2 regions of the Sporosarcina sp. NCCP-2331 genome follow, and region 1 is predicted to be linked to the other one. Evidence: riboswitches for the same ligand, from Rfam matches in the RefSeq annotation. Region 1 holds a riboswitch; the other holds the start of a gene.

Region 1 (16,412 bases):
GATTGGTGCTGCTTCCCGGCAGTATCTTAAATGGAATTATGTCGCCTTTCATGGGTTCACTATTCGATAAGTTTGGGCCGCGTGTGCTGATGATTCCGGCAACGCTGGTCTTAAGCGGCACGATGTTTATGATGAGTCAATTAACGGTGAATACACCGGTATGGGTCGTTGTCGTCGGCTATATCTTAATCATGCTGTCAGTTTCTGCTATTATGATGCCCGCCGAAACGAACGGACTGAACCAGTTGCCGAAACGGCTCTATCCGCACGGCACAGCCGTAATGTCTACGCTTCAGCCAGTTGCAGGCGCAATTGGGGTATCTGTCTTCATTAGTATCATGAATGCACGCCAGCTGCATGTACTGCAGCAATCAGCGGCGCCGGACGATCCTGCTGCGGTAAGTCTGGCCTTAGTATCAGGTGTAGAACTGGTATACTTTATTGCATTTGCGATGTCAATTGTAGCAGTTATCCTTTCGTTTATTGTGTATCGTGCAGTCCCGATCGAGGAAAAAGAAAACTCCTCATCGCAATAAGATACCAGGTTTTCATAGACGGTTTTGAACTGCTAGGAGGATCATCTAACGTTACTGCATTCCCATAAACACTCTGAAAACCCCTTCCTCTAATGTTTTAGAAGAAGGGGTTTTATGCTTACGTTTTCCTGTTATTACATCATTTTTGCTCCGCTATTGTCAGGCTCCCCAAGCGTTCCCTCCGACTGTGCTACGCAGACTGCACATGCCGCGTCGCCTGTAATATTTACGGCAGTACGCACCATATCAAGCAGGCGGTCAACTCCCAAAACTAATGCAATTCCTTCCACCGGAAGACCGACAGCTGTCAGTACCATGGCCAGCATAATGAGTCCCGCACCCGGTACAGCAGCTGTTCCGATGCTTGCAAGCACAGCAGTCAGGATGACGGTCAGCAACTGTCCCGTCGACAAATCGATGCTGTAGGCCTGTGCGATAAAAATAACGGCTGCCCCCTGCATAATTGCAGTGCCGTCCATATTGATCGTGGCACCGAGCGACTGCGTGAATGAGCTGATGGACTCCGGCACCTTCAACTTTTCCTGAGCCGTTTTTAATGAAATGGGAAGTGTCGCTGCTGAACTCGATGTACTGAAAGCGACCACTTGTGCAGGAAAGAAATTCTTAAAGAACCAGACAGGGCTGCGTTTTCCGAGCAGCGCGACGGCACCGCCGTATATCAGAATAGAATGAATGAACAGACCGCCGAGGACAACGCCCATATACATGCCCATGGCCCTGAGTGCGTCGAAACCCTGACTGCCGATAGCAGAAGCAATCAAGCCAAACGCCCCGTATGGCGCAAATTTCATTACGAAGGTGATCAGGTACATGATCAATTCATTGGCTTGCTCAAATAATACTTTCACTCTGCCGACTTTCTTGCCGAGCATGGCAATACCGAAACCTACCAGTGCTGCAAAGAATATAATCTGAAGCATATTGCCTTCAGCCATGGCTGTGATAGGGTTTGTCGGGATAATGCCTAATAAAGTGTCTGCAATCGGCGGGGCTTCCTGTGCTTCATAAACGGCAGTGGAAGTCTCGAAATTACCGCTTGCTCCAGGCTTAAACAGCAGTCCAAGCGAAATGGCGATCACAAGCGCTATGGCAGTCGTGATGAGGAAGAAACCAATGGTCTTTCCTCCAATTCGGCCCAGCTTTTTTGGATCGCCGATGCCAATCGTTCCAAGTGCGATCGAGATAAAGACGACCGGCACCACGAGCATTTTCATGAGATTCAAAAAGATTGTACCTAATGGCTTAAATATAAATGCATCAGCTTTTAAAAATAGACCGGGTGCAAAGAGATTCAAGATCAGACCGACGAAAACACCTGCAACGAGAGCGATGATGATATTTCTTGCCAGTTTCATAAAATCCCTCCTTGATCAATTGTATTCAACTGATATCAAGAAGATGAAAGCGCTTACCAGGTTTTATTCGACAAAATAGCCGTGCAGGCAGTATATATTGCAATCCATAACATGACCGCAGTAGTTTTTTCCGTTATTGCAAAGGGGATTCTGCAGTTCTGCGATTGCCGGCAGTAATTATAAGGCAGGCGATCCAGGCTGTCAGTGTAACGATGCTGATCATGAGTAAGCCGATGAAAGCCATAAATTGGTCCTGCTCCGGACTGTCAGCAGACAATGTAAGCATGCGGTAGACGCAGCCGCTGCACAGCAAAAAGTAGAAACTGCTGCCAAGCACCGCCATAAACAAACGTCCTTTTCTGTCCTTAATATCCGCATGTCCGATTGAAATCCAACAATACAAACTGGCGATTACAGCTAAAAGCATGATGACGAGATGGAGAAATGGAACCGATAAGTATGTAGTTCCGTATAGTGATAGTCCGGCTATTCCAAAAAGTAATGCGTTCAGTAAAAATAAAAACAACCCGCTCCATCCTGCATGTTGGAACCAGACAACTTTAGACAGACTTCGTGTCATCAGATTGTCATCCGGAACCAAACGCAGCAGCAAGGATTTAAATAATAATAATAGCATCAAAATTAAAAAACCCGCCAGTAGAATAATTGACAATCGTATCGAACTCCTTCTTCAATATGCTCATTGAACTGACGTAGTAATGTGTTAAAAGTTGCTGGCCGATCACTTGTTAGTCGTTAAGAATAATAGATCATGTCAGAGTGGAAAACTAACTTCCAAATGGTTATGAAATACTGGCATAGACTGTTATATAATGGTCACCGACCTATCTTTACATACTTGTAATTACAATTCATATGGTATACTTAAACAATAAAACACTCGAACACATGATTTGATAAGAAAAGGTGGAGCACTATGACGATTGATGAAAAAAGTCAAACAGCAGAGATAAAAGAGTTGAAAGATCAGATAAAACTATATGAAAAACTGATTGAAGATTTATCTGCACCGATCATTCCTTCCATTGTACCGGAAACAATTTTAGTTCCACTGACTGGAGCGCTTTCTGTTGAGCGTTTTATGCATGTCCAAGACAAAATCGTTAAAAAAATTGGGGACAATATAGTGAATACGGTAGTCATTGATTTTACTGATATCAGCACACTCGCTATTGAAGAAAATATGGGATATGAGCTGTTAAGTGAAAAAATTGATGAGCTGATCAATGTGCTGAGACTGATGGGCACTGAAACAATCTTTGTAGGTTTTTCACCGGCTTTCGCACAAAATTTAATTCTGTCTAATGTCTCAGGATTTGGTAAGATTCAGGCATTTACTACATTCCGGATGAGTTTGCAATATTTGCTGGCTCAAAAAGGTATGGAGATTGTTTCGATAAAGAAGTAAAAACAGCTTCACTTCAAACGGCATCTTTGAAGTGAAGCTGTTTTTAATTTGGGGGATCGTATTTTAAAGTGCAGACAATGCTATAACAGCTTTCTGATTACTAACCCAGATTCTTTTCGTCATTCATCATCTTAATAAATTCTACGCGATTTCTGCCTTTTTCCTTCGCTTTATACAGCGCGTTGTCACACCTTGATATTATCGTATTTGGCGTATCACCGGGAATGTAGGAAGCGACACCAAAGCTTGCTGTTTTCTTGCCTACGTCTACAAAATGATAATCTGCTAATTTTTCACGTGTCTTTTCAGCAAGCTGCAGAGCTTCTTCCAATGTAGTGGAGGGACAAATGACTAAAAATTCTTCTCCACCCCAGCGCCCCAATGTATCTGAGCCGTTGACCGATGATTTAAATAATTTCGCTGCTTCCACTAATACATAATCGCCGATCTGATGACCGAATGTATCATTAACATTCTTAAAGTAATCGAGATCAATTAATACGATGGAAAATGGCAAACCTTCCTTTTCCGCTCTTTCAAATTCACGGTCTAATACGTGATCCAGCAAAACACGGTTAGGTATTTGAGTGAGCCGGTCAGTATTTGCCAGATGTTCTAATTCAATTTGTATACGTTCGAGCTGTATTGTTCGCTCCAGTACTTTCTTTTCAAGTGTTTCATTTAACTCTTCCTGTGTCTGTCGATTTTCTTTAATGATCAAGCTTATTTTATCCACCAGAGCCAGTGATAAGATTAATGCTTCAAACATTGCGCTGTAGGCAGGGATTTCTTCGAAAACTGCCAAAGTTAATGGAAGGATATCCAACATGACTAAAGCTTGAATTATCATAGATCCCAATAAAACGCTCCAGCCCAACATATAAAATCGGGCAGACTTATGACCTTTCCATAATAAACGCAATCCAGAAATCCAAAGAAAGATCAGTACGAAAAGCGAAAATGATGTGATGAATAAATCGGAATAGTATTGACTGAATCCAGAAAACAAGCCGATTGTCGATAGGATTGATATAACTATTGCCATATTTAACAGTCTGTTGCTTTTAGGCAGGTGTTGCTTTAATTCAAGAAATTCTTTCCCGAATAAAATCATAAAGACAATCATGATGTTGCAACTGAGAGCCAGCGTTTTTGTCAACAGCCATGCAGGAAGAACATGACCCAGTAACTCCACGTCAAAAGAATTCATGGTTCCTTGGAATAGCATAAAGCTGAACATATAGAGAGTGTAGTATAAATAAGACCGTTCTTTGAAAGAAAAATATAAGAATAAATTGTACAGGGCCAAAGCCAGTAAGAAGCCGTAAAAACTGCCAGAGTAAAATTTATATGAGATAACATTTTCAATGAAGCTATTATTAGTATACAGTTTTGTGAAAATAGTCAATGGCAACTGGCCATCTAACTTTAAATAAATTTCTTTTATAGAAGGATCATCCATGCTAAAAAGGAAAGAGGGGTAGTTGACACTCTGTTCTTCTAAATTGTATAGTCCGCTTTCCTGCAGATCATAAGAGCCGTCTTCTTTCACCGAATAAACAGTCAGGAACTCGATCTTATCGTTGTATTCCAACCAATACAGTTGCTCTTTATCCTGAATAATTTCATCGGCATTCAGCCTGAGCCAGATAGTGTCATCTGTATGAAAGATGGACAAATATTTTTCTGTACTGGCCGTAAATGAAGTGTCGTATTGTCCTGATATCAAATCATCGATAGTAATGTTGTTTGTGGGGTCCCGCAGAATATCATAATATGTTCCTAGTTCCAGGGGTTCTGAAGGAGTTTCTTCATTACTTGTGCTGCCTGCAGGTGTATAAAAGAAAAAGGTAAAAACAAATAAAGTAATACAGGAGAGAATTACAGGATTTCTGGCTAGACTTCTTAACATAGGCATGATTCATCCTCGCTCTCTGTAACGTTTTACATTTTCATTATCGTACCACGAAGCGAGCTGTAAGTTAATTCTTTTTAGTCGATTTATCCTGATATAATGAGTGGGTGAAAAGTTTTGTTGTACATGTAGAATTTATTCAAGCTAAAATGATTTTAATATAATAAATTAGGGTATACAATGAAGCAGAAGGGTACTATCCAATTTATTAAGGAGATGGAACTATGAATTTCAAAAACATAACAGTTGCCGGCAGCGGTGTGCTCGGAAGTCAAATCGCATTTCAGACTGCGTATAAGGGATTTAATGTGAGTGTCTACGATATTAGCGACGAGGCACTCGCTAAAGCGAAAGAGCGAATTACTAATTTAAAGCCCTATTACCAAAAAGATTTAGGAACAACGGACGAAGAATTCGAAGAAGGTTTCAAGAGATTATCATTTTACAGCAATCTTGGCGAAGCGGTGAAGGATGCAGATCTGGTTATCGAAGCTATTCCTGAAGTAACAAAGATCAAGACGCCGTTTTATGAAGAACTTGGAAAAGTGGCGCCTGAAAAAACGATATTTGTGACGAACTCTTCTACCTTGCTGCCGAGTCAATTTGCAGAGGCAACTGGCCGTCCCGGAAAATTCCTGGCACTGCATTTTGCCAATGAAATCTGGAAGAACAATACTGCGGAAGTAATGAAGCATCCTGGAACTGAACAGGCCAACTTTGATCATGTCATGGAATTTGCAAAGGCAATCGGAATGGTCGCACTGCCTCTTCAAAAAGAACAGCCCGGCTACATTTTGAATTCATTGCTCGTTCCTTTTTTAGATGCAGCAGAGTTATTGCTTGTGAAAGAAGTATCTGACGCGCATACAATCGATAAAACGTGGATGATTGCGACAGGTGCACCGATGGGTCCGTTCGCAATTCTGGATGTCGTCGGTATCACGACTGCCTACAATATTGTGCAGACAAAAGCGGAAGCAACTGGCAAGGAGGAGTTCAAGCAGCTTGTCGAACTGTTGAAAACGGAGTATATCGATAAAGGCAAGCTTGGACGTGAAACAGGGGAAGGTTTCTATAAATATCCCAACCCCGCTTTTATGGAGAAGGATTTCCTGAAGTAATTTATAATGCATGGAAAAAATTAAATTGATTAACCCCTCTTTCATCTGCTTTGGATGCGAGAGGGGTTTTTTTGCTGCCAGCGCATTCAGTGGTACTACATTCGCAATTGACGAAAATTCAGATTTTTTAATTCAACTTATATAGTTATGATAGAATGACTATATTAATGCTGAAAGTGAGTGATGATAATGATAATGGATATAGCATGCAAGAATTCAAAAAGTACCGAGGTAAAGAAAGGATAAATTATCCTGTCTGACAACCTCTTTTTTCGTAAAACAGAACACGGAGGTTATGGAGTATGTCTTTTAGTTATTATGGAGAACTGTGCACGGAAGTTTATGATGTAACGAAACCTGTCGGCCATTCTTTTGGTAATGAAATCAGTTATTACAAAGAGAGGCTTGCTGACAGTAAAGGACGCATTTTGGAAGCGATGGTTGGATCAGGGCGAGTGATGATCCCTCTTCTCGAGGCAGGTTTTCGTATTGAGGGAGCAGATTATTCTCAGGATATGCTGGCTCTATGTCGAAAGCGATGCAAGGAGCGCAAATTAACACCCACATTATATGAAGCTGATTTGCTGAATCTTTCATTGCCCCATGAATATAGCGCTATCATTATTCCGGCAGGCTCTTTCCAATTAATTGAAAAGCGTGAGGATGCTGTGAAGGTGCTAAAGAATTTGTATGAGCATCTTCTGCCGGGAGGGAAGCTGATGCTGGACTTATTCCTGCCCGAATTTTCATTTGAGCAAACAGGGAAATTTTCAGGTACATCTTTATTTTCTTTGCCAAATGGAGATACTATCACTTTAGAAGAAAAATTAATGGAAGCGAATCTGTTCAATCAACAGAAAATTTCTCATTTGAAGTATGAAAAGTGGCGTGAAGGCCGATTGATTCAAACAGAATTACAGCGTTTTGCTTTACGCTGGTATGGCGTGGAGGAGTTCAGACTTGTCCTCCAAAGTATCGGATTTACTGACATCACTGTTTCAGCGGATTTCCAGTATGGAACGCCACCGTCAAATCACAAGCAGACCTATACATTTGAAGCTGTAAAGTAACGGAAAGCACCTGATTCTTGATAGTCTCAGGTGTTTTCTTTCTATATGAATGTAGTCTTACATGATGTGCATTAGTAAGTCATGTAAGCTGTGCTATTATGGAAAAACCATACAAAATGGAGAAGTGCGAAAAGAGAAGGTGACTTGGCTTTTCCGAAAGAAAATGTCCGAAATTAGTTTGGCGGTTTCTGAAAGAGAGGAAGTAGTATGATGAAGAAAATGGCTGTACTTGTGGCGGTAACTGTTTTGCTGCTGGCAGGCTGCGGTAAAAACAAAGTAGATGAATCCACTGCAGAAGCTCATATCAAGAGGGCAAAAGAAGCCGTTACGTTATTAAATGAAGAAAACTTTGATGAACTGCGTGCAATGTTTGATGAAACGATGAAAGATGCACTGACAGTAGAGCAGCTGCAGCAGACTGTCGATGTTCTAAAGGAATCAGGCGAGTTTTCAAGCTTTGGAGATGCCTCTGTCAGTAAGCGGGAAAGCTATTTTGTTGTAATACTTCCAGCAGAATATACAAAAGACAAGCGTGTGTATGAAATTACATTCGATGATCAGCAGCGATTAGCTGCTTTGTATGTGAAGTGATAAAAATAATGAATATAAAGTGTCTGGTCTGCAATCCATTTGATGTCCATTGCAGGTTAGGCATTTTTTGTTCTGAATTCACATAATCAGCAACATCTTGGCAATAACTTTCTAGTAAACTGGAGTAAACGTACTGTAAGAATAAAGGAGATTGAAACGATGGAGATCGATCGAACGATTTTGATCATTGAGGATGAAGAATCCATATTAGATATCCTTGCATATGCAATTCGCAGGGAAGGATTTCGTGTGCATGGCGCAGCGACAGGTCAGGAGGGGCTTCATCTGTTTGACGGGATTGCGCCGGATCTGGTCATTCTTGATTTAATGCTGCCGGATATGACTGGATTTGATATTTGTAAAAAAATCACAGCGGCAAGTAATGTGCCGATTCTTATGCTGACTGCAAGGGATGATATCGTGGATAAAATCATCGGCCTTGAACTTGGGGCAGACGATTATATGACCAAGCCTTTTGATGTACGGGAAGTGATGGCCCGTGTCAAGGTGCTGCTTCGGCGTCAAGAGAGAATATCACGGTCCTCGTACTTGAATGTTAATGAACAGATCCAAATCGAACCTCGTTCTCATACGGTTTTGAAGGATGGACAGGCCGTGGCCCTGAAGCCGAAAGAATATGAGTTGCTGCTTTTATTTGCGCAGAACAGAAACCAGGTGTTTTCCCGGGAAGAAATTCTCGATACCATTTGGGATTTTTCATATGACGGCGATATTCGAACGGTCGATGTACATGTGCAGCGAGTGAGAAAAAAGCTGAATGACCCTCGCTTCCCATCCGTGATTGAAACGGTTTTTGGTATCGGATACAAGATGAGGGGAGAGTAAGCGAATGAAATGGACTATCCGAAAGAAATTCCTCATCGGCTACTTTATCCTGTTTACCCTTGCCGCATTTTTAGTGCAGCAGATTATGAAAGATTCATTGGAAGCGAACAGTCAGGCGCTGATTGAGAGTGATATGGCAAAACTGCAGCATACAACACGGGAATACAGTAAGCAGTTTGTCCAGATTCACTCAGCTCAAAATAATTTGATAACGGAGTACGGCAGCCGGATTGCTCAGGAGTTGAGCAAATTACAGAAACAAAGCGTGGCGCTCTACGGTCCAGATGGGAGTTTCATCTATGAGACGGTTCCGGTTGATCAGCCGCTGCTTATAGAGAACCAGGTATATCAAACGAATAGTCAGGAAGCAGATTATCCTGAATTGAAGGCTGCATTTGCAAACCAAGCGTCATTTACACAGCAAGATACAGATAAAGGAACGTTGATTTATTTTGCTTATCCTTTATATATCCAAGATGAATTTATTGGTGTTCTTCGTTTTACAGCAGATTACACGGATCTTTTTGAACGGAATGAAAGTGTCGTGAGAAGTTTTACTGTCCTCATCATTTCACTATTTATCGGAGTCTTTTTAATTTCATTCGTGATTACAACGCAGATCACGAAGCCTCTGACCCGGTTGACGAAAGCAACAAAGCAAGTAGCAGAGAGGAATTACCACACAAAAGTGCGCGTGAATTCAAAAGATGAACTCGCAGAGCTAGCGGCCAGCTTCAATGAAATGCAGCATCATATTGAACAGCATATTGAAAGAGTCGAAGAAGAGAAAGACAAAGTTCTGTTGCTTGAGAAGACGCGTACTTCATTTTTCAATAATGTTACACATGAACTGAAAACTCCCCTGGCTACGATCTCTGGCTACGCACAGATCATTGGTGAACCGGAATTTGATGATCCTGATTTTTTACGTAAAGCGACGGAAAAAATTAGGATGGAAAGTGAACGGATGAATCGGATGGTGATCGATCTAATTGAACTGTCGAAAAGTGAGTCAGATATCGTTAGAAGAGAGCAGAAGCCAATCCATATATTGCCGCTGGTTTCTTCAGTTTGTGAAGATCTGAGCATCAAAGCTAAACAACAGCAGACTGCAATTAATATAGAAGGCAAAGATTTTATCGTCCTTGGAAATCAGGATGAGCTTCGGCAAATTTTCATTAATGTGATGGATAACGCAGTTAAATACGGCATTCCGGGTACGGCTATAGTTGTAAAGCTTTCTGCAACGACGGTAACAGTCAGAAACGCATGCCAGCCAGTACCTGAAAAAATTGCAACGCATGTCTTTGAGCCGTTTATTCACACGAAAGGACTCGGCAGCAGCGGGCTTGGACTGACCATTTCCAAGCAGTTGACGGAAAGGCATGGCGGAACGATTTCTTTTGAGGATCAGGGAGGAATAGTGGATGTTTCAATTGTTTTTCCACAATGGCAACAAGACGGCAACAAGTGAGGAAAGATTGGCAATATCCTTTGTGTAAGCTGTTGTTATACACAAAGAGGAGGAAGAAAATATGAATGGGAAAACAGGTAAAGGACTACTGTTGGTTGCTGCAATGAGTTTGCTTTCGGGAGGATGTTCCATGCCGGGAGAAGCAAAAATGCAGGGAACGACGGTTGTAATCAATGAAGACGTGAAATTAGAAAGTGCGCTGGCTGACGGAAGCTTGGAGGTTGAAAGGCAGCCGGATATTGAAGTGGTGAAAAAAATCTCTCATGCGCCTTTTTATCAGCCTATCAACAAAGACGTGGTCACATACAATGAAAACGGTCTGCTGTATTCATTGGATTTATCGCAGGGGACCGAAAAGAAAGTAGCGGATCGTGAAGCATTTATGGTTTCAGAGAATGGCAAATGGGCACTTTCTTATGATGATAAAGCGCGAGAAGTATATGCCCATAATCTGCAAAATGGAGACAAAAAGTTGCTAAAAAACGCTGGACCGGATGAAATCTTATTTGTAGATGAAGACATTTTCTATTATCACTATAAAAAAGAGATGATTGTCCGGTTTGATCCCGAAATCAATCAGAGTCAGACATGGGGGATGAGCGGATTTCAAGATTATGTACTGAATTATATAGAGAAAGAAAATGATGTCTATTATATTGTTGCGAGCAGTGAAAAAGATGGTTATGGAATCTATCGACTTCAGGAAGACGGTACGATTGAAAATGTATTTAGTTTCCAAGGAGAGGGAAAAGAAATGAGCAATTTTTCAAGACTTCAAGATGGTTCTTTTCTTTTTGAAGGAATGATCGATAGTGAATTGGGGATTTTTTATTGGGATAAGCAAACTAAACATGTGGAAAAGCTATTGGCGGGCGGTGAGGATGAAGAAGGTAAGTGGAACAGTACTTACAAACTTTCGCCTGATGAAAGCAAAATTCTGTATGATACGCCCGTGCAAGTTGGCGGCGAGTACCGATCCAATGTCTATATGGCGGAACTGGTGGACGGAAAACTGGTCAATAGCACGCGGATTATGGAAAACGTGGACAAGTATGGCGTGATTTCATACTCGGGGGGCTGGAGCGCGGACTCTAAAACGGCTTATGTGAAAACAAGTTTGGGAAAGGAAGATATCGTAGGAAACATCGCGGTATTTCAGGTGAAAGAATAGCAAAACCCTGTAAATTTGAATTTCAGGTTATACTAATGGCAAACAGTAAATAGAGGTGTTCAGCCATGCCAGAATTTTTAACAGAATATTTATCCGGACTTGCGGATGGTCTTTCCTCTACATTGAAGACGCCGGGCGCTTATTTGAATAAAATAGCACTGTCCGCTGTAATTCTCTTGATTGGGCTATTTCTGCATTCAGTGTGTAAAAAAATGATTACAAGCAATGTCCGTGACATGAAACGGAGATATCAGCTTCGCAAGGCGACTAAACAAGGTATCCTAACATTGACTGTCATTGCCGTCCTATTCATTTGGGTGCAAGCAATTAACGCCCTAATATTGATCTCTCTATTGATCGGCGTGTTTGTCGTTTTCATGGTCAGGGGAATGACGACTAATATTATTGGATACTTTGTGATGAAGTATCAACAGTATCTGGAAGTAGGACATCGCATTGAAATTAATGGAATAGTCGGTGATGTCATTGATATCAATCCAGTATTTATCAAGTTGCTGGAAGTGCGTAATAATTTATCTTCCGACTCTCATACGGGCCGTCTAATCAAACTGCCAAACAGTATTATTTTCGATGAATCAATGAAGCTGATTGGTGTGAAGAACGAATTTCTGTGGCATGAAATTAAATACACTCTTGCGTTTGACAGCGATTGGCAAGCGGCTGAAAAAATCATGACAGATGCAGGCAACAGGTACTTTGAGGAAATGCTGGTACCGTTGATTGGAAAAAACTTAACCTTATCCGAAGAAAAGGAAAGATTACAGCCGGTGTTTTCAGTGGATACAAATGATGCGGGCATTATATTGACTCTTCGATATGCAGCAGATTATAGAAATGGTACAAGTATGAAGACCGCTCTGCAGCGAGAAATGCTCTCTAAAATCAGCGAAAATGACCGAATCGCATTTGCATCGTTTGATGTGCGGATTTTTCCGGAGTAAGACTTAGCTAAAATACACCGCATCCTCATTTGCCAGACGCTGTCTGACGAGAGAGTGCGGTTTTTGATTCATGTCTCGCTGAAATAAAAGATATGTGTTAGAAGTTACAATTAGATAGTTGACACAAAAATAAGTCTGCTATAAAATAATCGTTAACTGATATTATATTAATGTTTACTAAAGGGGATTACGGGAGATGACTGAATCAAGTTCAAGATTAAAAATGTTGATTGTATCTGCATTATTTGCAGCAATTATAGGGATCATGGCGCAGCTGACCATCCCGTTGCCGCTCGTTCCGATTACAGGACAAACACTGGCAGTCGGGTTAGCCGCAACTATTTTGGGGTCTCGCTATGGAACGATTTCAGTACTCGTGTATTTGATGATGGGGGCTGTAGGGATTCCTGTTTTTTCGGGTATGTCTTCAGGATTGGGTGTCATCTTTGGCCCGACAGGCGGTTTCCTGATAGGATTTATTCCGGCGGCATTCCTTACGGGCTACTATATGGAACGCACTAGTTTTACGTTGCCGCAAGCAATAGTTGCAAATATAATTGCCATGTTCGTTACGCTGATCTTCGGAACAGTTTGGCTGAAATTTGTGGCTGAACTATCTTGGACAGCTGCATTTATGGCAGGATTTGCACCGTTCTTAATTGGCGGTTTCATCAAAGCTATCCTGGCAGCATGGGCTGGAATTCTAGTCCGAGGACGTCTGCTGGCTAATCGGTTATTGATAGCCTAAGTTAAAAGGGACACCTGATTTACAATGAATGATTCATTGTAAAAAACAGGTGTCCTTTATCGTTTTATAGTACAGTTGCTTTACGCAAGTTTAAAACATTTTTCAAAGACTGTAAATTAGCTTCAGGCAGAGGCAGAATAGGCAATCGCACGCCGCCAACCGCTACGCCTTTTAAATTCAACGCAGCTTTAACTGGTGAAGGATTCGGTGCAGAGAACATTTCTTTTATGATCGGCAGCAGACGACGGTGTTGCTGTGCCGCTACTTGAAGGTTTCCGCTCTTGAAATTCTGAATCATCGACTGCATTTCATTGCCTATGACGTGTGCAGAAACGGAGACGACACCTGCTCCGCCGATAGCAAGAACAGGAAGTGTCAGCCCGTCGTCACCACTGTATAAGGTGAAATTCTCAGGTGTAGACTCAATGATAGCAGCCATCGCTTCTAAGTTTCCACTCGCTTCTTTCACAGTAACGATATTCGGCACTTCAGCCAGACGGATAATCGTTTCCGGCTCCATATTCACAGCACTGCGTCCCGGAATATTGTAAAGCATGACAGGCAAAGCAGTCGTGTCAGCAATTGTTTTGAAATGCTGATACAGACCTTCCTGACACGGCTTATTATAGTAAGGCGTAACGAGCATGATACCGTCTACTCCTGCGTTTTCTGCATGCCTTGTCAGTTCAATAGATTCTCTCGTACCGTTCGTGCCTGTTCCCGCAATTACCGGAACTCTTCCTGCAGTTATTTGTACTGTGAACTTGAATAATGCCACTTTCTCTTCAAGTGTCAGTGTAGGGGATTCTCCTGTAGTGCCTGAAATCACCAGGCTATCTGATCCATTGGCAATTAAGTGATTGATCAAGTTTTCCGTGGCTGCGAAATCAATTTCTCCTCTTTTATCAAAAGGAGTTACCATAGCTGTTACAATCTGTCCGAAATTCATCTGTTCTCCACATCCTATCTTTTTATTGAAAAAACATAGAGGGTGGAGGGCGAGTTGATCATTGAACGCAAAAAGCAGCAACGAGGGTCGCTGCTGCTTTGAAATAACGAATTATTTCTCTGCATAAGATAGCCCTCCATATAGTCGCCTATATGACAATTCTGCACTTATTCAGCCCAGAACCAGCCTAGAGAAAATGAGCTCTCTTCAGCTTCGGCAAATTCCCCTTTCTACAATCTTCATCGGATCTCATCATCCTCAGATTGTGTACTGATGGTCTTTGCGCCTCTATCCTTACTTCGAAGTTTTCGAAATAAGAGAATGTTTAATTACCTAACACTCTACCTGTTATCTGAAGTAAATGCAACCTTTCTATGAAAAAAGCAGTCGATAGGCTTCAGGATATTTCCATCTGGTACAGAGAGTAAACGTAATAGCATGCATACAATATTCATTAAATCTATTGCTTTGGTTTGTCTTGTGCATCAGGAACTTTTCGCTGAGGAAGCTCTACCCCCAATTTCTCCAGTTGTTTTTTTGCCTCTTCCGATGTAATGGAACCATCTCTTTGCTGTTCCAGAATGCTTTGGACTTGTTCTCTTGTCTCTTGATCTAAATCAGCAAATGGATCTTCCTTTCCCTGAGGCGGCAGTTGTTTGTCCCCGTGATTTTGCCTATCTTCCGGAGGCTTAGCGCCATCCGGTGCTCCTGCTCCGCCTTGATCCATACCACCGGGTCCGCCACTTTTCGCGGTGGTTATTCCAGATTCATTAAGCCATGTGACAGAATCGGAAATCAAAAACTCTGTTGTTTTTTCCCCTCCTGAATAGACTCCATCTTCATAAAGACCGTCACTTTCTTTGCTGGAAGATGTTCCTCCTGAAGAAAGAGTGTAGGAACCATCTTTTGCTAAGTCAGCTGAACTGATGACGATTGATTGATAATCTTTTTCGGGTGCAAACGTTACGATATTCTGCCCTTCACTATCCTCTAAATGAATCAAAGTTCCTGCCGTTTGGGTTTTCGGATAGCTCATCAAGATGGTATTCTGAGTTGATTCTTCTGAAGTAGCCATCGCCATCCCGGAACTTCCTGCAGCAATCAATACACCGCCGCTTATCTCAAAATCTTGGTCATAATCCAAAGCGCCATTGCCGTTATTCGTTGGCCCATTAACAAGTACTGTACCGCCTGTCATCGAAATGGAACCATTCGAATCAAGTCCGTCTCCGTCTGCATCGACATAAATATAGCCTCCGCTAATCGAAAGCAGACGGTCAGAAGCAGCTGTTTGTTGTGCAGTCTGATCTGAGTTCTCGCCGCTGCTAATATTAATGCCGTCATCTAATGCCTTCAGACGAACTTTTCCGTCTGAGATAGTGATCGCTTCACTTTCTATCCCTTCATAACTCTTCATGATAGCGATACTGCCTCCTTTGATCAGGATGGACGTATCTGCGTGAATTCCGTCATCACCCGCAGCCACTTGTAAATCGCCGCCCGTAATCGTGATAGAATTATTGCTGTGAATTGCATCGTCAAATGAATCAACAATAATTTTTCCACCACCAATTGCTACTTCTTCATTAGCCTTCAAACCTTTTGCACTCAGAGTGGAAGAATCAGTGCTTTCATCTTTGGTGTCAGAATCCATTTCTCCCGGTGCCGCCCGATCCATTCCGGTATTCTTTATATTTTCAGAACTGCCGCCTCCTGAAGAAACAGTGAAATCTCCGTCCGCAATCAGCAGGGAAGTCTCTGCTTGAATGCCATCGTCAGCCGCCAGAATATCAAAGGTGCCTCCTTCAATCGCAATGATTCCTTTTGAAACGTCTTGATCATTGGTTGATTTCATTCCATCTCCGTCTGCTTCAATATGAATACGGCCATCTTTTACAGCGAGGAGGTCCCGGCCCAGCATACCGTCGTCAACAGCATGAATCTCCATGTTGCCGCCCGTGATTTTTAATTGGTCCTTACTAGTGATCCCGTCATTAAAATTAGCATTGACAACAAGCTTTCCGCTGCCATTGATTGTCAAATCATCCTTACTGAATAACGCGGCATTCGGTTCATCTTCCTCTGAATTCTCATACACATAATTTTCACCGTCAGATAAGATATTTTCAGTACCTTCTTCTAATGAAATCACAGTTTTCTTAGCTTGTTTTATATAAATAGCAGAAGAAGTAGAAGAATGAATCTCTGCTCCATCCAGTACTAA
Region 2 (16,412 bases), on a different contig from region 1:
GCTTTTTTCTTCACTTCAGAATCATATTGTTTCTCTCGGCGCAGAATTTCTTTTTCTTCCAATTCGATTTGTTTTTGACGCTCGATAATCCGGACCTGCATTTCCTGTTCCGTTACTTCTTGTTTGGAACGTGCAGTCTGTAATTCATACGCCTGGTCGGCGCGTGCTCTCGCTACATCCTGTTCGCGTCGGTATTCCGCTACTTTCAGCTGATTTTCCTTTTCCGCTTCGGCAATTTCAGTTGCCCGTTCCAGCTCTGCCTTCTGTGCTTCTTTTGATGCTTCGGCATTTTTTATACGTGTTTCTTTTTCTGCTTCAGCCATCGCTATGTCTGCATCGCGTCTGACCTGTGCAATCCGCGGCTTTCCTAATGAATCAAGATAGCCATTTTTATCTCGCACGTCTTTTATCGTGAATGAAACGATGATCAGTCCCATTTTTGCGAGATCCTGTGAAGCGACCCGCTGAACTTCCTGCGAAAATTTATCACGGTTTTTATAGATTTCTTCTACTGTCATGGAGCCCAGGATAGACCGCAAATGTCCTTCGAGTACTTCCTTCGCTTCGTTTTCACGGTCAGCTTTTGATTTCCCTAAGAATTGTTCGGCAGCCGTTGCGATTTCAGAAATGGAGCCGCCGATTTTGATGATGGCCGTGCCGTCTGCCATGACCGGAACTCCCTGCTCTGTATACACTTCAGGAGTGGAAACTTCCAGTTTGCTTGATAATAAACTAAGCGGTTCTGCCTGCTGGAAAACAGGGAATACAAATGTACCGCCGCCCCGGATAATTTTAATCCGATTTCCAGACTCATCCGTATGTACATTTTTCGAACCCAGATAACTGCCGGTTACGATCAATGCTTCATCGGGCCCCACCGTTTTGTATTTCATTACATAAACACCAATAACAGAAATTAATACAATTGCAACAATTCCTAACACAATCCATAAACTCATGTTGTTTCCCCCTTATTTATTATTTGAAGCGGAACGGTTCATACTCTTTAACAAAGAATGTGCCGTTTTTTACTTCGATCAGCAATACTTCTTTTCCATACTCGATTGCTTCATTCTCATATCCAGCCGCTCGTTTTGCCAGATTACCATTGACAGTTTCGAGCAAGATTTCACCAAAACCGTCCACAGGAATAGGTACGATAACTTTTCCAACCAGACCTGTCAGTGATTCATCTGTATAGGCAAGCGAAACTTCTGCAGACCTGAGCGGAACTAACACAAAGAAATAAAGTAAGAAGTCCAAAGCAACAGCAATTCCTGCTGCGATAGCTAATATACCCCAGCTGTTTAAAGATGAGAGCAATTCTAAAACATATGCGGCAGCTGAAGTAAAGGTGATGAACGCGAGAATGACAGCAGGGTCAAGGAATGGACTCATTTCGCCGATACCTTCAGCCAGGTCACTGAGCAGTACATACAGCACACTTGCGATCCCTGCAATAATTAATACAGTCAAATAGATATTTTGTACAGCAAATCCAAACAGCTCCATGTTCAATCCCTCTCTTCTACGTTATCCCGTTACTAATTATACGGATATACAAATGAAAGGTTTCATTAATTATCAAAACAGTAAAATATTTTACAAAGAAGAATTCTTCGGGGTGTATTCATTAATAGAGCCAATTAGTTGAAGATATACCTAATAGGGTATATAGTCTAATTAACAACTTATGAAAAGAGGCCTTTTTTTTATGACTGTAAATTTGATCCGGCGAGTGTTCACGCTGCTTTAGAGGCATGAAAAATATCAAACAACTTTTCACGTGCAGAACGTGCAGAATCGAAACGGCGGAAGAGATGGAAAAGAAGCTATTTCCGCAGTTTTGCATTGGTCATGCCGCATTTGCTGTGATGGGTCTGGTACTCGTCATCTTGGAATGGACTCATTAATTTAGGAGGCTGTAAGAATGGGATGGATTTTCATTGCACTCATCGCCGCATTTCTCGTCTGGCGGATGAAACCGACAAAAGGCGTACAAACCATGTCGGCTGATGAGCTAAAAGATCGGTTAAAAGATCAAACAATCCAGTTTATTGATGTGCGGACGCCGGCTGAATTTAAGGGACGCCATATTAAGGGGTTCCAAAATATTCCTTTGAATCTTCTTCCCGGCAAACTTGCTGAGTTGAATAAAGAACAGGAAGTAATTGTCATCTGTCAGAGCGGCATGCGCAGCTCTCAGGCAGCAGGAAAGCTGAAGAAGGCGGGATTCACCAGCGTGACGAACGTCCGAGGCGGGATGAGCGCGTGGCAGAGGTAAGTTAAGGAAGTGTGTTTCGGGTATGTTTGCCCGAGACGCTTTTTTTATAGTGTAAACTGCGTGGGATAGGGTACTGGAAAGGTAACAGTTGTTACTTTTCAACAGCTAATATGATACCGGTAACGATTATTCCGAAAAATATATAAGGTATGATACACTACTAGAAAGGTAAAAGGAGGCGACTTTCCATGATTCATATTGGGCTGACAGGATGGGGAGACCACCCGAGCCTGTATAATGAAAAGACTGCGGCGAATAAAAAACTGGTGGATTACAGCAGGCATTTTCCGATTGTCGAGCTGGATTCCACATTTTATGCCATCCAGTCTGAGAAAATGATGAAGAAGTGGACAGAAGAGACACCGGCTGATTTTCAATTCATTGTGAAAGCTTACCAAGGCATCACAGGACATCAGCGGGGCAAGCTGCCGTATGAGTCTGAAGAAGAAATGTTTTCGCTGTTTAAACTGTCGATGACGTCTTTTGCAGAAGCGGGAAAGTTGGCGATGGTGCTGGTGCAGTTTCCGCCTTGGTTTGACTGCCAGAAAGAAAATGTGGATCGGATCCGCTATGTCCATGAACAGCTGCAGCCCTTACCGATTGCGGTAGAGTTCCGTCATCAGTCATGGTATACGCCTGCATACCGGCAGAAGACATTGGACTTTTTACAGAGTCTGAATATTATCCATGTGGTATGTGATGAACCGCAAGTCGGTGACGGCAGTGTGCCGCTCGTGCCGGTTGCGACAGACTCCAAAGTACTGCTTCGTCTTCATGGCCGCAATGACAGCGGATGGGTCAACACACAAAGGGACAGCAAGGCCTGGCGCAAGGTTCGTTATTTATATGATTATAGTGAAAAAGAGCTGCAGGGGATGAGCGAAATCGTCAGCAGTCTAGAACAGCAGGCGGAAGAAGTATTTGTCATTTTCAATAATAATTCCGGACAGCATGCAGCAAAGAACGCCAAGCAATTTGCGGAACTTTTCAACATAGAATGCGGACAGCCGCTCACCAAGCAGATGGACTTGTTTGAGGAGGATCTATAATTAATGGAATATGTATTACTCGCAATTATTGGATTGGCGTCAGGTGTAATCGGTTCGATCGCGGGGCTCGGCGGAGGCACCATTTTAGTGCCTGTTACCTTGTTTATCGGGCTAAATCTAGGCATGATCCCCGATATCACACCGCAGAGCGTAGTCGGTCTGTCAGTCATCATGATGATTGCAAATGGACTTGGCTCGACAGTTTCTTATATGAAAGTAAAAACGATTGATTACCGCAGTGCGTTTCTATTTTTCGGTGCAAGTATTCCAGGTATCATATTCGGCGCCTATATTAATAAAGGACTTGATATTAAATCCTTTAATCTCTATTTTGGAATTCTGCTGATCGTACTTTCCATTTTATTATTGACGAGAAAGTATCTGAAACCGATCCAATGGTTTGTGGAACACGGCAAAAAGATTAACTTCACTGATCCGCAGGGAGAAACGCATATATACGGCTACCCGATCTGGTTTGCGATTCTGCTGTCTCTGTTCATTGGCTTTACGTCAGGATTATTCGGTATCGGAGGCGGCACAATGGTCGTGCCTGCGATGATTCTGCTGTTCCTGTTTCCGCCGCACGTGGCGGTGGCTACCTCTATGCTGATGGTTTTCCTGTCGTCTCTCGTCAACTCGGTATCACATATTTCACTCGGGCACGTCCCATGGCTTTACACCATTCCAGTAGTTCCCGGCGCCTACTTCGGCGGAATGCTAGGGGCGTATTTGAACGGCAAAATGAAATCAGATACATTGGTTTTGGTCATACGCATCATTTTACTCGTCTTTGGATTACGTTCCATTTATGAGGGGATCTGGGGTTGACATACATGGAAGAATCAGTTGCTACCATTCATATTTACCACACTAACGACATACATAGCCATTTTGAAAACTGGCCGCAGATTAAACGTTTTTTGCAGCAGCGGAAAGAGCAGGCTGCACATGCAGGAGAAGCCTGTTTCATCTTTGATGTCGGCGACCATGTGGACCGCTCGCACCCTTTCACGGAAGGAACCGAAGGCAAGGGCAATGTGGAACTATTGAATGAAGCAGGATATGACGCGGTAACTATCGGCAACAACGAAGGGATTACGATGTCGAAGGAAGCGCTGAATACATTGTACGAAGATGCTTTATTCGAAGTTCTGGTGTGTAATTTAAGAGAACTGAACGGTAAACTGCCATATTGGGCCAAGTCCTCTAAAGTTCTGGAAACATCAGACGGCGTGAGAATCGGAATTGTCGGAGCGACTGCGCCTTACTTTGCTTTTTATCGCCAGCTTGGCTGGGAAGTTATAGAGCCGCGTGAACAGTTGCAGCAGATTGCCCGTCAGCTGAAGAAAGAGTCGGATGTAGTGGTCTGCCTGTCTCATTTAGGCATCAATGAAGATCGATTGCTTGCGGAAGAATGTCCGGAATTTGATATCGTTTTAGGCGCCCACACTCACCATCTGCTGCCAAATGGAGAATGGTCGGATGACACACTGATCGGAGCGGCGGAGAAGTTCGGGCATTATGTGGGCCATATCCTTGTAAATGTGGACCGCATAACAAATCAAGTAGTTTCTATGGAAGCAGAAGTCTTTCCGACAAATACCATGGAACAGACAGCAGAAGATGTAGAGCAAGTAAATGCCTACCTGGCTGCAGGAGAGGATGCGCTGCACGTTCCGGTATTTTATAATCCGTCTCCCTTAACACAAAAACTGACAGGCGACAGTCCGCTTTCCTCGTTTTTCGGCCGTGCGTTAGTCGCTTATACAGGAGCAGATTGTGCTCTTTTCAACGCAGGGATATTTATGGGGAGTCTGAATGAAGGATGGGTGACGAAGGGCGATCTGCATCGTTTACTGCCGCATCCGATCAATCCTTGCATCGTAACGCTTGACGGCGCTGAGCTGCTGGAAGTTTATGAACAGTCACTGGATCCGAAGTGGACGGAAATGAAGATTAAAGGGTTAGGATTTCGCGGAACATTCATGGGGGCAGTGCTTCATGAGCATCTGTTCCTCAACTCTGAAGAGCAGCTGTTTGCCGGCAATCGGGCGGTGGAAGCAGGAAAAAGCTACAGCCTCGCGACGCTTGATATGTTCACATTCGGCTTTTTCTTTCCTTCATTAAAAGAAGCGCCAAAGCAATATATCATGCCTGAAATGCTCCGCGATGTCCTCGGCTGGTATGGAAGAAAATATTTTAATGACTGATAGTTATGCACGCCTCCTGACTCGCATAAAGTGAAGCAGGAGGCGTCTTTATGCGGTTTTATACAAATCAAAAAAAACCAAGAAAAACGCGGCAGGCGACAAATTGGCTGCGGTTTATCATTCCAACCATCATCGTGGCAGTCGCCTTATTTTTTTATACAGTCAATAAACAATTGACCCCGATTTATACTAATTATGCAGAAATCCAAACGCAAAAAATTGCCAGCCATGTCATCAGCCAAGCAATTCAAGCGCGTTCTTCAAGTGTGTATGATATCAATGAAATCATTGAAAATGTGCCGGATGAAACCAGAGACACAGTGACAACGAAGTTCAATGCGGAAATTATTCAGCAAGTCATGGCGGAAATGCATCAGTTGGTAGAAGATCACTTGGAACGTGCAGAAGGCGGAGATTTAGATATGCTGCCTCCGCTTGGCGACTTGGAATATAATCCTGAAATGATGCAAAAAGAGCAGGGCATCGTGTTCTTTGTGCCGCTCGGTCAAGCGACTAATATTCCGTTGATCGGTAATCTCGGTCCGAAAATCCCCATTCGTTTTCACGTTGTGGGAGAGGTGCATGCGACAGTGGAAAACAATATAGTGGAATTCGGCATCAATAATGCTTATGTGGAATTAAACTTGGTGCTCCAAGTGAATGTACAGATCATCGTTCCGCTCGCGACGAGCAAAAGTGTTGTGGAACAGAAAATGCCTGTGGCCATCGGTTTAATCAGAGGCAAGGTACCGCAAATTTATTCGAAGGGGGATCAGATGCCGGCACAGGTTGAAGTGCCTTTGGAGGATTACGAATAAATGGGTATTGTGAACACTGTCGATTCTTGCTACACTGAGAATAGAAGAATATCGAGACTTACGTAGAGGCTGCATTGTTTATAAGTATCTTGCGAGAGAGTGACATCCATGACCGCAAGTGAAAGGAGACAGTGCCGAAGTTTGGGAAGGGTCAACTTCTCAGATTGGGGTCATTTCAAAAAGGAATGACACTGTCATACAGCGAAATGTATGGAGAGCTACAATAGCCAGATGATCCGCATCGACACTCAGTATATAATGAATGATCCGCAGATTAATTTAGCCGACTCCTACACGTTTGTATAACTTGGCGGAGCCGGTTTTTTGCTCTTTAATCCTTTTGTATGGTCGATATGATCTGGCAATTAGAAGAGGAGGAATTGATATGATTGGAACGTGGGTATCCATTTTGCCTCCTGTTATCGCTATCGTCATGGTATTGATTACGAGGAGGGTATTATTGTCGCTGGGGGCGGGAATTGTTTCAGCGGCCTTGCTCATCGCGTCGTTTTCTCCCGTGGAGACATTGAAAAATGTCTGGACGGCAATGACGATTTCATTTTGGGATGGCGGACTAAATACGTATAACATATTTATTATGCTATTTTTATTATTGCTTGGTGTCATCACAGCGTTTGTCAGCCTTTCCGGCGGCAGCGCAGCATTTGCAAGGTGGGCGGTGACACGCATCCGAACGAAACGCGGAGCGAAATTGCTGACGATGATTCTCGGAATCGCTATTTTCGTGGATGACTATTTTAATGCACTGGCAGTTGGTCAGATTGCGAGACCGATTACGGATCAGCATAAAATATCACGTGCGAAACTCGCTTATTTTATTGATTCGACATCTGCTCCGATTTGTGTAGTCTCGCCGATTTCCAGCTGGGGCGCATTCCTGATCGGGCAATTGGCACTTATACTGGGGACAACAGCTGCAGTCAGCTATTCACCTCTGACCGCCTTCATTATGATGGCGCCGATGAATTTTTATGTGATTGCGACGCTCTCCATGGTTTTATTCTTCGCCTGGACGAACTATGACTTTTTTGAAATGAAAAAGCATGAGGATCGTGCTTCCAACGAAGGTTTGCTTTACGATCCAGATAAAGAGATTCCCGGTCAGCTTAAGGAAGAGTTTCCCGAGCATACACATGGAAAAGTACGTGATCTGGTAGCCCCGATCGTGACGCTGATTGTGGTCACACTCGGTATGATGATCTACACGGGCTATAAAGAAGCGGGCATTTTCGATATATGGGCAATCTTCGAGAATACAGATGTTCCGAAATCATTAGTGGTTGGTGGTATCACGGCAACAGTTCTGGCGATGGTCTTATATATGGTGCAAATGAAAGTGAATAATACGGCAAGTTATTCTTGGATGGGCCGTGCGTTCATCAGCGGGCTGAAAGCAATGATGCCTGCGATTCTGATCTTGATTTTCGCTTGGGGTTTAACAGAATTGATCGCTACACTTGATACAGGTCTGTTTCTGTCTACTATGGTGGAGCAATTGAATATTCCGGTAGCCTTCTTGCCTGTATTGATATTTATTCTGGCAGGGTTAATGGCATTTTCTACAGGAACTTCATGGGGATCATTCGGAATTCTATTACCGATTGCAGGAACCATCATGGTCAATGCAGCACCTGAATTGCTATTGCCTGCATTAGCGGCAGTGCTTGCAGGAGCAGTGTTTGGTGATCACTGTTCACCGATTTCAGATACGACCATTCTGTCGTCTACAGGGGCAGGATGTAATCATATGGACCACGTAGCTACCCAGTTGCCTTATGCACTAGTGGCGGCAGGTGTCTCTGCTTTAGGATATTTCGTCCTTGGATTGACAGGTTCAGTTTGGATTGGTTTAGCAGCAGTTGTTATTATTTTAATAGTATTATTTACGTATTGGACGGCCAAAGGCAGACAGCGGCAGGCACACACAGCGTAAACTCACATTAGACTAAGAGTGCCGATACTATGGTTCTCTTAGTCTAAAAAAATGTTTTGACATGTTGAAAAGTACTGTTTATACTAAATATACAGAACTTGAATTGTCAGAAAAAAGTGAATGGTGCTAAGTTTTGTGAAATAATATTTTTGAAGGGAGAGAGCAGTATGGAAAATCGTTCGCAGTGGGGAACGAGAGCTGGTTTTATTTTGGCGGCGGTCGGTTCTGCGGTCGGGCTTGGAAACATTTGGCGCTTTCCGTATGTCGCATATGAGAATGGCGGCGGAGCATTCTTTATTCCGTATCTATTCGCATTGCTGACAGCAGGTATTCCGATTTTGATCATGGAATTCACAATCGGACATAAGTACCGTGGATCCGCACCGCTTTCCTTTTTCCGTTTAGGCGGTAAAAAGACGGAATTTCTGGGCTGGTGGGGAATATTTGTTTCATTTGTTATTTCCACCTACTACGCGGTCATCATTGCATGGGCAATGAAGTATACAATTTACTCTTTTAATTTGCAGTGGGGGAAAGATCCTGAAGGTTTCTTCTTTGGAGATGTCCTGAAATTAGCGGATAATCCGGGGGATGTCGGAGGGCTGGTAGGGGGAGTTGCATTACCGCTTCTGCTTGTCTGGGCAATTTGTTTCGTTATTTTGCTGGGCGGTGTCAAGAAAGGGATCGAGCTGGCGAATCGGATATTTATTCCTGTCCTTTTTATACTTTTCATATTCGTCGTCATCCGTGCGATCACACTTGACGGAGCAATGGTTGGATTGGATGCATTCTTTAAACCGGACTTGGAGCAGCTGACGAATCCTCGTGTGTGGGTAGCTGCATACGGGCACATCTTCTTCAGTTTATCCATTGCCTTTGCGATCATGATTACGTACGCCAGTTATTTGCCGAAGAAATCGGATATCACAAATAACGCGTTTATTACTGGCTTTGCCAACTCATCTGTTGAGCTGCTTGCGGGTATTGGAGTATTTGCGGTGCTTGGGTTCATGGCGACTCAGCAGGGCGTGGATGTCGGAGACGTTGCGGCGGCGGGAGTAGGTCTGGCATTCGTTGTGTTCCCGGAAATTATCAATCAGATGCCGGGTCTCAATGGGATATTCGGCGCATTCTTCTTCCTGTCGCTGCTCCTTGCAGGTATTACCTCACTCATATCGATCTGTGAGACGTATATTGCGGGATTATCGGATAAATTCAATATTTCAAGACGCCGTTCTGTTACGATCGGTGTTGGACTTTCTGCAGCAATTTCTATGCTGTACGCGACAAATGGCGGTCTGTATTTCCTTGATGCAGCAGATTACTTTATCAACCAATTCGGTATTGCTGTAATCGGTCTGGTGGAAGTAATCCTTCTGGCATGGGTATTCAGAAAGCTTGGCGTATTCGAACAACATGCCAATGCAGTTTCAGATATCCGTCTTGGCTGGTGGTGGAAAGTGTCATTGACAGTCATTACACCGCTTTTACTGGGGACCATGATGTTCTTCTTGATCAAAGATAATATCGCTGAAAACTATGAAGGGTACCCGACTTCTTTCTTATGGACGATTGGCTGGCCGGTTGCCATTGGCGCGTTTGTCATGTCCATCGTATTCACTGCATTCAAGTGGAAAGACAATACACGGGTATCATCAGATTATGACGAAGATAAAGGAGGGCTTTAAATGGATAACGGAATGAGCGGCTCCGCTATACTCATGATGCTGGTTGGTGTCACGATCATCTGGGGTGGTCTGTTTTTAAGCATCTTCTATGCGACTGTCTTGTCAAAGTTTAGAAAGAAATACAAAACTGAACAATGACCGCAGGGCGTCTGCAGCGTATTTCGCTGCAGACGTTTTTTTAATAAATCACCATATTATTGTTCGTTGCAGCGGCGAACTTAATTGAAGGTTTTCAGAATTTATGTTACATTGGCTTGAGTAGAATCTATCAACAGAATGGAGTAGGTAGCATTGTCGTGTAGACCTGAAACCGGAAGAAAGACAGAGCATATTAAGAAGCCCGATTGGCTGAAGATTAAGCTGAACACCAATGAGAACTATACAGGTTTAAAGAAATTGATGCGTGAGAAAAATTTACATACAGTGTGTGAAGAGGCGCGCTGCCCGAATATCCATGAATGCTGGGGGGAACGCCGTACTGCAACCTTTATGATTTTAGGTGCTGTATGTACAAGAGCCTGCCGCTTCTGTGCCGTCAAAACGGGCTTGCCGAATGAACTGGACACTGCAGAACCGGAACGCGTAGCAGAATCCGTTGAACTAATGAACTTAAAGCACGTTGTAGTGACAGCGGTTGCAAGGGATGATCTGAAAGACGGAGGCTCGGGTATTTTTGCGGAAACAATCCGTGCAATACGCCGCAGCAATCCTTTTACTACCATTGAAGTACTGCCGTCCGACATGGGCGGGGACCGTGATAATCTGCAGCGTCTAATGGATGCAAAGCCCGATATTCTAAATCATAATATCGAGACAGTCCGCCGATTGACTCCAAGAATCCGTGCACGTGCAACATACGACCGTTCATTGGAATTATTATCCCGTGCAAAAGAGATGTACCCGGAGATTCCGACTAAATCTTCCTTAATGGTGGGCCTTGGGGAAACTGTGGAGGAAATCATCGAAACGATGGATGACCTTCGTGCACATGACGTCGATATCATGACAATCGGCCAATACTTGCAGCCAACAAAAAAACACGCAAAAGTGGTAAAATATTATTCGCCGGATGAATTCGGTGAGTTACGTAAGATTGCAATGGAAAAAGGGTTCTCGCATTGTGAGGCCGGGCCTCTGGTTCGCTCCAGCTATCATGCTGATGAGCAGGTCAATGCTGCGGCAAAAGAAAAGCAGCGCAAAGGCGACGAGCGACTTGAGCTGGAACAGCAAGCGAGCAGCTAATATGGAAGTGAAGCTTACTATGGTTATTTTAGAGAATATGCAATATGAAATAGCGGAAGAGTTTCGTGAAGGGTTTGATGAGGAAGCACTGAATGAACGGTTTAGTGAAGTACTCTTGAAGTATGATTATATTCTGGGTGATTGGGGTTATGGACAGCTGCGGTTAAAGGGATTTTTCGAAGACCGCAATGCCAAGTCTACCTACGAAACGAAAATCAGCACCGTACAGGATTATATTTATGAATACTGTAACTTCGGATGTGCCTATTTCATTTTGAAGAAAATCGGTAAAGTTAAACCTGAGACGCAAGAAAAAACGGAAAAAGAACAAGATTAAAATGAAAGCTTCGGGCTGAAAATGCCTGGAGCTTTTATTTGTTCAGGCAAAAATATGATAAGATAGAGGAAGTTAAACAATAGGGAGGAAGAGGCGTTATGTATTTCGTCGATCAGAAACAAATTAGTAAAACACTTGCATATATGGAGCAGCTGCTTCGTATTTTTGAAAAAGAAAGCGGCTGGCAGCAAAATGAATTAAACAAGCTTGCCCTTGAACGTATTGCACACGGTTTAATCGAAGGGATTATTGATGTCGGAAATTCAATGATTGATGGTTTCATCATGAGAGACCCCGGCAGTTATGAGGATATAATTGATATTCTGGAAGATGAAAAAGTAATTACACCCGAGCAGGCGGGTCCATTGCGTGCGTTTATTTCACTTCGTCCGATGATCGTCCGCCAGTTTACTGAAGTGAAAACATTTGAAGTGGAACAAGCAATCCGCGAGACGTCAGAAGAGTTAAGGCAGTTTCCGAAACAAGTCCGTGATTACCTGGAAAATGAATTAGGACCTGTTTCTGCGTTTCTGCCGACGGAGTAATGGGTATGGCAAACTATAAGGCGTATTGTCTGGATTTAGACGGCACTATGTATCGCGGAAGAGAACCTATTACAGAGGCAGTGGATTTCGTCAACGGATGTCAGGCCTCAAATGCAGAGACATATTTCATAACGAATAATGCAGCGCTGACACGTGCTGCACAGCTGAAAAAACTGGCAGGTTTCGGTGTACGGACGGATGTCGATCATATTATGAATTCTGCCATAGCACTCGCAAGGTACTGTAAACAAAACTATGCAGGCGCGAGTGTAATGATGATTGGGGAAGAAGGTCTGGAAGAGGCCTTAGACGCAGAGGGAATTACGATTACCAATCAAAATCCCGATGTTGTGATGATGGGGCTGGATCGTCAAATTACGTACAGCAAGCTGTCGGAAGCCTGCCTTGCGATTCGCAACGGCGCAAAGTTTCTCGGGACCAATGAAGATAAGAGATTCCCTACAGAACGCGGACTGGTGCCGGGCAACGGCTCCTTCCTTCAACTGATGGAAGCCGCAACGGGAACAAAGCCGGTTGTGGTCGGGAAGCCGGCTCCTCATATGCTGGAGTTCATTCAGCAGCATGGCAATTATGCGAAAAAGGAAATGGTACTGATCGGCGATAATTACGATACTGATATATTGGCAGGCATCCGCTACGGCATTGATACTGCTTATGTCGCTACCGGTGTGACTCCTGCTGAAGAAGTACTGATCAAAGAGGTTTTGCCGACTTATGTGCTTCCTTCATTGGCTGATTGGCCAAAAAAATAAGCATAGCGTCTAAGGCTATGCTGCTTTTTATAATTAAAAAAGTGGATTCTCTTCGATGAATTGATAGATTGCTGCTGTCAGTTCATCAGGCGTCTCCGCTTCAACTAGTTCACCGTTGACGATCGCATATAGTGTATCCGCGCATTTAGTGCAGTAGCTCAAACATCCGTACTCAAGTACATCAATGTTCGGGTCTCTTTCCAATGTCTCAAATACTGGATAGGAACCATTCGCCAAATTACTGATACAGAATTCCACGATGGGATTCATCTTTCTCACCTCGCCTATTAGGAATGGTACTCTTTTTTTAGTTTACCGTCAATGAACATGGCATATTGTGAAAAGAATCACATACTGCTATAATAGCAAATGAGGTTTGAGCGGAAATATAGACATAGAAGGAGAACATTATGAGGAAATTACTATTACTAGGTGCCGGCTATGGCAATATGCGCATATTGCTTCGTCTGCTGAATAAAGACTTGCCGGACGATATGGAAATCACACTTGTGGACCGGACACCGTTTCATAGTCTGAAAACAGAATTTTACGCACTGGCTGCCGGGACGGTTCCTGATTCAGATATTCGAGTGGCGATTCCGAATCATGAGCAGTTACAAGTGATTGAAGGCGAGATTCAGGAAATAAAGCCGGAGCAGAATGAAGTCGTTCTGAAAGACGGACAGGTATTGACATACGATGATCTGGTCATAGGTCTGGGAAATGTGGACAATTATCATGATGTACCCGGTGCTGCAGAACATACACTAAGCATTCAGACAATCGGCAAGTCCAGAACTACCTACCAGACTCTTCTCGGACTGAGCGGAGGGGCAACAGTAGGGATAGTAGGGGCCGGTTTAAGTGGTATTGAGCTGGCGAGTGAGCTGCGTGAAAGCCGGCCGGATCTGAATATTAAACTGTTTGACCGCAGTCCGCGGATTTTGCGTGACTTCCCGGAGCGTTTAAGTAATTACGTGAAAGGCTGGTTTGACGAGAATAATGTAGAAGTGGTTGCCAATTCAAACATAACAAAAGTCGGTGAGAGCACTCTTCATAATCACGAAGAAACAATTGAAGTAGATGCTGTCGTATGGACGGCGGGGATCAAGCCGAGTCAGGTTATTGAGGAAATGGACATACAAAAAGATCGTTCAGGACGAGTCGTGCTGAATCAATACCACCAAATTCCAAATTACCCGAATGTCTATGCAGTAGGGGATATTGCGGCGCTTACGCATGCGCCAAGTGCGCAGCTGGCAGAAGTCCAGGCTGAGCAAATCATTCAAGTGCTGCGTCTGATCTGGAAAGACGAGCCCTTGATGGAGAAAATGCCTGAACTGAAACTAAAAGGATTCATGGGTTCATTAGGAAAGAAACAAGGGTTTGCGTATCTGGCGGACCGCACAGTAACCGGGCGAATTGCAAGGCTGATGAAATCGGGTTTACTGTGGATGTACAAATGGCATAATGGGTAAAAATGGAAACCACCGCGATCATCTGCGGTGGTTTTTCTTTAGCTGCCTTTTACAGTTAGCAAAAAAGCAGCCATCCAAATGCTGTATGACTGCGGAATAAAAGATGTTTTACGATGAAACAGGCAAAGATGTTCTCAATTATTACTTTTCATTATCAACCTATCCTGCATGGTAACCATGTGTTTCCATCGCGTTGAAAACTGGTTTTAACTGGATGTGACCTTCACCGATCATCTCGTTTTCAATCATGACAAGCGGATAAAAGTACTCATCTTCACGGATTTTTTCAATGATTTCAATTTGGCGGGAATCTGTGGTCTCCTGCTCGATATCGATATAAGTAATCGAAAAAGGCTGGCCGGGATACTTTCTGGAAACCGCCGCTTCAAGCCACTCGTACGTATCTTTTGAAGAAGGTGCATTGACACAGCTCGCACAAATAATTTCTGTTCCATAGACCTCAATTGTTACTGGTTTTTGTGACATATTGATCAAACCTCCGAATCATTATTGGATTTTTTCTGCTAGGCAGTTTATAATAAGTATAAGGAAAGGAGAGTGTGATTACAATGACAACAGATACTCAATTATACGAACCGGTAAAAGAAGTTTTAGATAAATTACGTCCATTCTTATTGCGAGACGGAGGAGACTGCGAACTGGTCGATATTGACGAGGGAATCGTCAAGCTTCGTTTGTTGGGAGCCTGCGGTACTTGCCCAAGTTCTACCATCACGTTAAAAGCTGGTATTGAACGCGCGTTATTGGAAGAAGTACCGGGTGTAGTGGAAGTTGAACAAGTCTTTTAATTTTCATAATAAAAGAAGCGGTGCAAAGAGAATGTTTCTTTGCACCGCTCTTATTCATTTTCAAGCTGATGTTCTGCTTCTGCCTCCCGTATTTCCTGCCAGCGATCTTTTGCGAGCTGGATGATATTAGGCTCGGTAGATCTTTTTTGAGCTTCGATGACTCGCGAAAAATTACGGATGGCTTCTTCCCGGTCATTAATGCGCCAAGAAAGCTCTGCGATCATATACTGAACACGTGTTTCAGACATCTGCGTTCCCACGTAGTCACCTTCAGAAAAAGCCTGTATATATAGATTCCTGGATGTTTCCAGATAGCGCATTTCTTCCGCCTCTTCTTCTGCTTCTCTATAAATCCAGGCAATCCTCAACATCATTCCCGCCATGGTCAAGTGTTTCTCTTTTTTGAAGCTGGCGCTCAAATAAGCCAGTTTATAAGCTTCGATTGCTTCATCCTTTGTTCGTTGGCCGCCGAATGAACGGCTGTGCCATCTGGATGTAATGTTCTGTGCAATCAAATCCTTTGTTCCGGGGGCAAAATAAGGAGAGAAATCCTCCGTGAAAGCAAAACCGCAATTCGGACAAACCGATGCATTATAGAAAAGGGGATTTATATCCTTGTTGACATATATAGGTCTAAAATCAGTATCGTGCTTGGATACCCTTACTTGACGCGAACGGATTCTTGTAGTTGGAAAATGCTCTTTGCATAGCATGCACTGCATTTTCTTTTCATAAAAAGGGCTAATTTCCATGATACTCATTCCTTTCATTTATAAGTCTTATTATACAGCAAAATAGACCTAACGGGCGGAGTATTTGTTTGCATTCCAATGAAAAACATTGATATGATAGAACAAAACGTGGAAAGTGAGTGAATTAGATGACCAATCCAGTAGAAATTACAGAAGCAGCAACATTTCACGTAAAAAAAATGATGGAACATAACGAAGAAGAAGGATCTTATCTGCGCATTTCTGTCAATGGCGGCGGATGCAGCGGATTAACATACGGGCTCGGTTTTGCTCAAGAGCAAGAAGATGATGATATAACTTATACACAGCACGGAATCCCTGTCTTGGTAAAAAAAGAAGACGCGGCAATTCTGGAAGGCACAAAAGTAGATTACAAAGAATCCCTCATGGGCGGCGGTTTCACCATCGACAATCCGAATGCCATTGCGAACTGCGGCTGCGGTACTTCATTCCGCACGGCACAGAAAGCTGGA

Evidence for each region. A riboswitch is a leader RNA that binds a small molecule or an ion and turns the genes downstream of it on or off. The one in region 1 is predicted to bind lysine.
Region 2: it holds a riboswitch for lysine, as region 1 does, so the genes downstream of both, NCCP2331_RS13720 (Na+/H+ antiporter NhaC family protein) here and dapA (4-hydroxy-tetrahydrodipicolinate synthase) in region 1, are expected to answer to the same signal.

What each region holds. Positions count from the first base shown of each region.
Region 1 covers NZ_BRCD01000018.1:50,983-67,394, forward strand. The annotation lists gene NCCP2331_RS11535 (MDR family MFS transporter) at 1-536, shown strand, start outside; gene NCCP2331_RS11540 (dicarboxylate/amino acid:cation symporter) at 671-1,912, opposite strand; gene NCCP2331_RS11545 (hypothetical protein) at 2,046-2,585, opposite strand; gene NCCP2331_RS11550 (STAS domain-containing protein) at 2,850-3,341, shown strand; gene NCCP2331_RS11555 (sensor domain-containing diguanylate cyclase) at 3,442-5,253, opposite strand; gene NCCP2331_RS11560 (3-hydroxyacyl-CoA dehydrogenase) at 5,481-6,377, shown strand; gene NCCP2331_RS11565 (class I SAM-dependent methyltransferase) at 6,680-7,447, shown strand; gene NCCP2331_RS11570 (DUF3887 domain-containing protein) at 7,655-8,038, shown strand; gene NCCP2331_RS11575 (response regulator transcription factor) at 8,198-8,884, shown strand; gene NCCP2331_RS11580 (sensor histidine kinase) at 8,889-10,358, shown strand; gene NCCP2331_RS11585 (DUF5050 domain-containing protein) at 10,420-11,529, shown strand; gene NCCP2331_RS11590 (mechanosensitive ion channel family protein) at 11,595-12,491, shown strand; gene NCCP2331_RS11595 (biotin transporter BioY) at 12,688-13,239, shown strand; gene dapA (4-hydroxy-tetrahydrodipicolinate synthase) at 13,304-14,188, opposite strand; lysine riboswitch at 14,310-14,487, opposite strand; gene NCCP2331_RS11605 (carbohydrate-binding domain-containing protein) at 14,649-16,412, opposite strand, start outside.
Region 2 covers NZ_BRCD01000024.1:24,791-41,202, reverse strand. The annotation lists gene NCCP2331_RS13760 (flotillin lipid rafts scaffold protein FloT) at 1-959, opposite strand, end outside; gene NCCP2331_RS13755 (NfeD family membrane protein) at 979-1,512, opposite strand; gene NCCP2331_RS13750 (hypothetical protein) at 1,761-1,913, shown strand; gene NCCP2331_RS13745 (rhodanese-like domain-containing protein) at 1,931-2,284, shown strand; gene NCCP2331_RS13740 (DUF72 domain-containing protein) at 2,473-3,333, shown strand; gene NCCP2331_RS13735 (sulfite exporter TauE/SafE family protein) at 3,337-4,161, shown strand; gene NCCP2331_RS13730 (bifunctional metallophosphatase/5'-nucleotidase) at 4,167-5,543, shown strand; gene yunB (sporulation protein YunB) at 5,594-6,361, shown strand; lysine riboswitch at 6,417-6,590, shown strand; gene NCCP2331_RS13720 (Na+/H+ antiporter NhaC family protein) at 6,747-8,315, shown strand; gene NCCP2331_RS13715 (sodium-dependent transporter) at 8,483-10,003, shown strand; gene NCCP2331_RS13710 (MetS family NSS transporter small subunit) at 10,004-10,141, shown strand; gene lipA (lipoyl synthase) at 10,295-11,245, shown strand; gene NCCP2331_RS13700 (YutD family protein) at 11,265-11,582, shown strand; gene NCCP2331_RS13695 (DUF86 domain-containing protein) at 11,681-12,127, shown strand; gene NCCP2331_RS13690 (TIGR01457 family HAD-type hydrolase) at 12,133-12,900, shown strand; gene NCCP2331_RS13685 (YuzB family protein) at 12,934-13,170, opposite strand; gene NCCP2331_RS13680 (NAD(P)/FAD-dependent oxidoreductase) at 13,311-14,378, shown strand; gene NCCP2331_RS13675 (YuzD family protein) at 14,538-14,864, opposite strand; gene NCCP2331_RS13670 (NifU family protein) at 14,948-15,187, shown strand; gene NCCP2331_RS13665 (DUF2225 domain-containing protein) at 15,238-15,939, opposite strand; gene NCCP2331_RS13660 (HesB/IscA family protein) at 16,068-16,412, shown strand, end outside.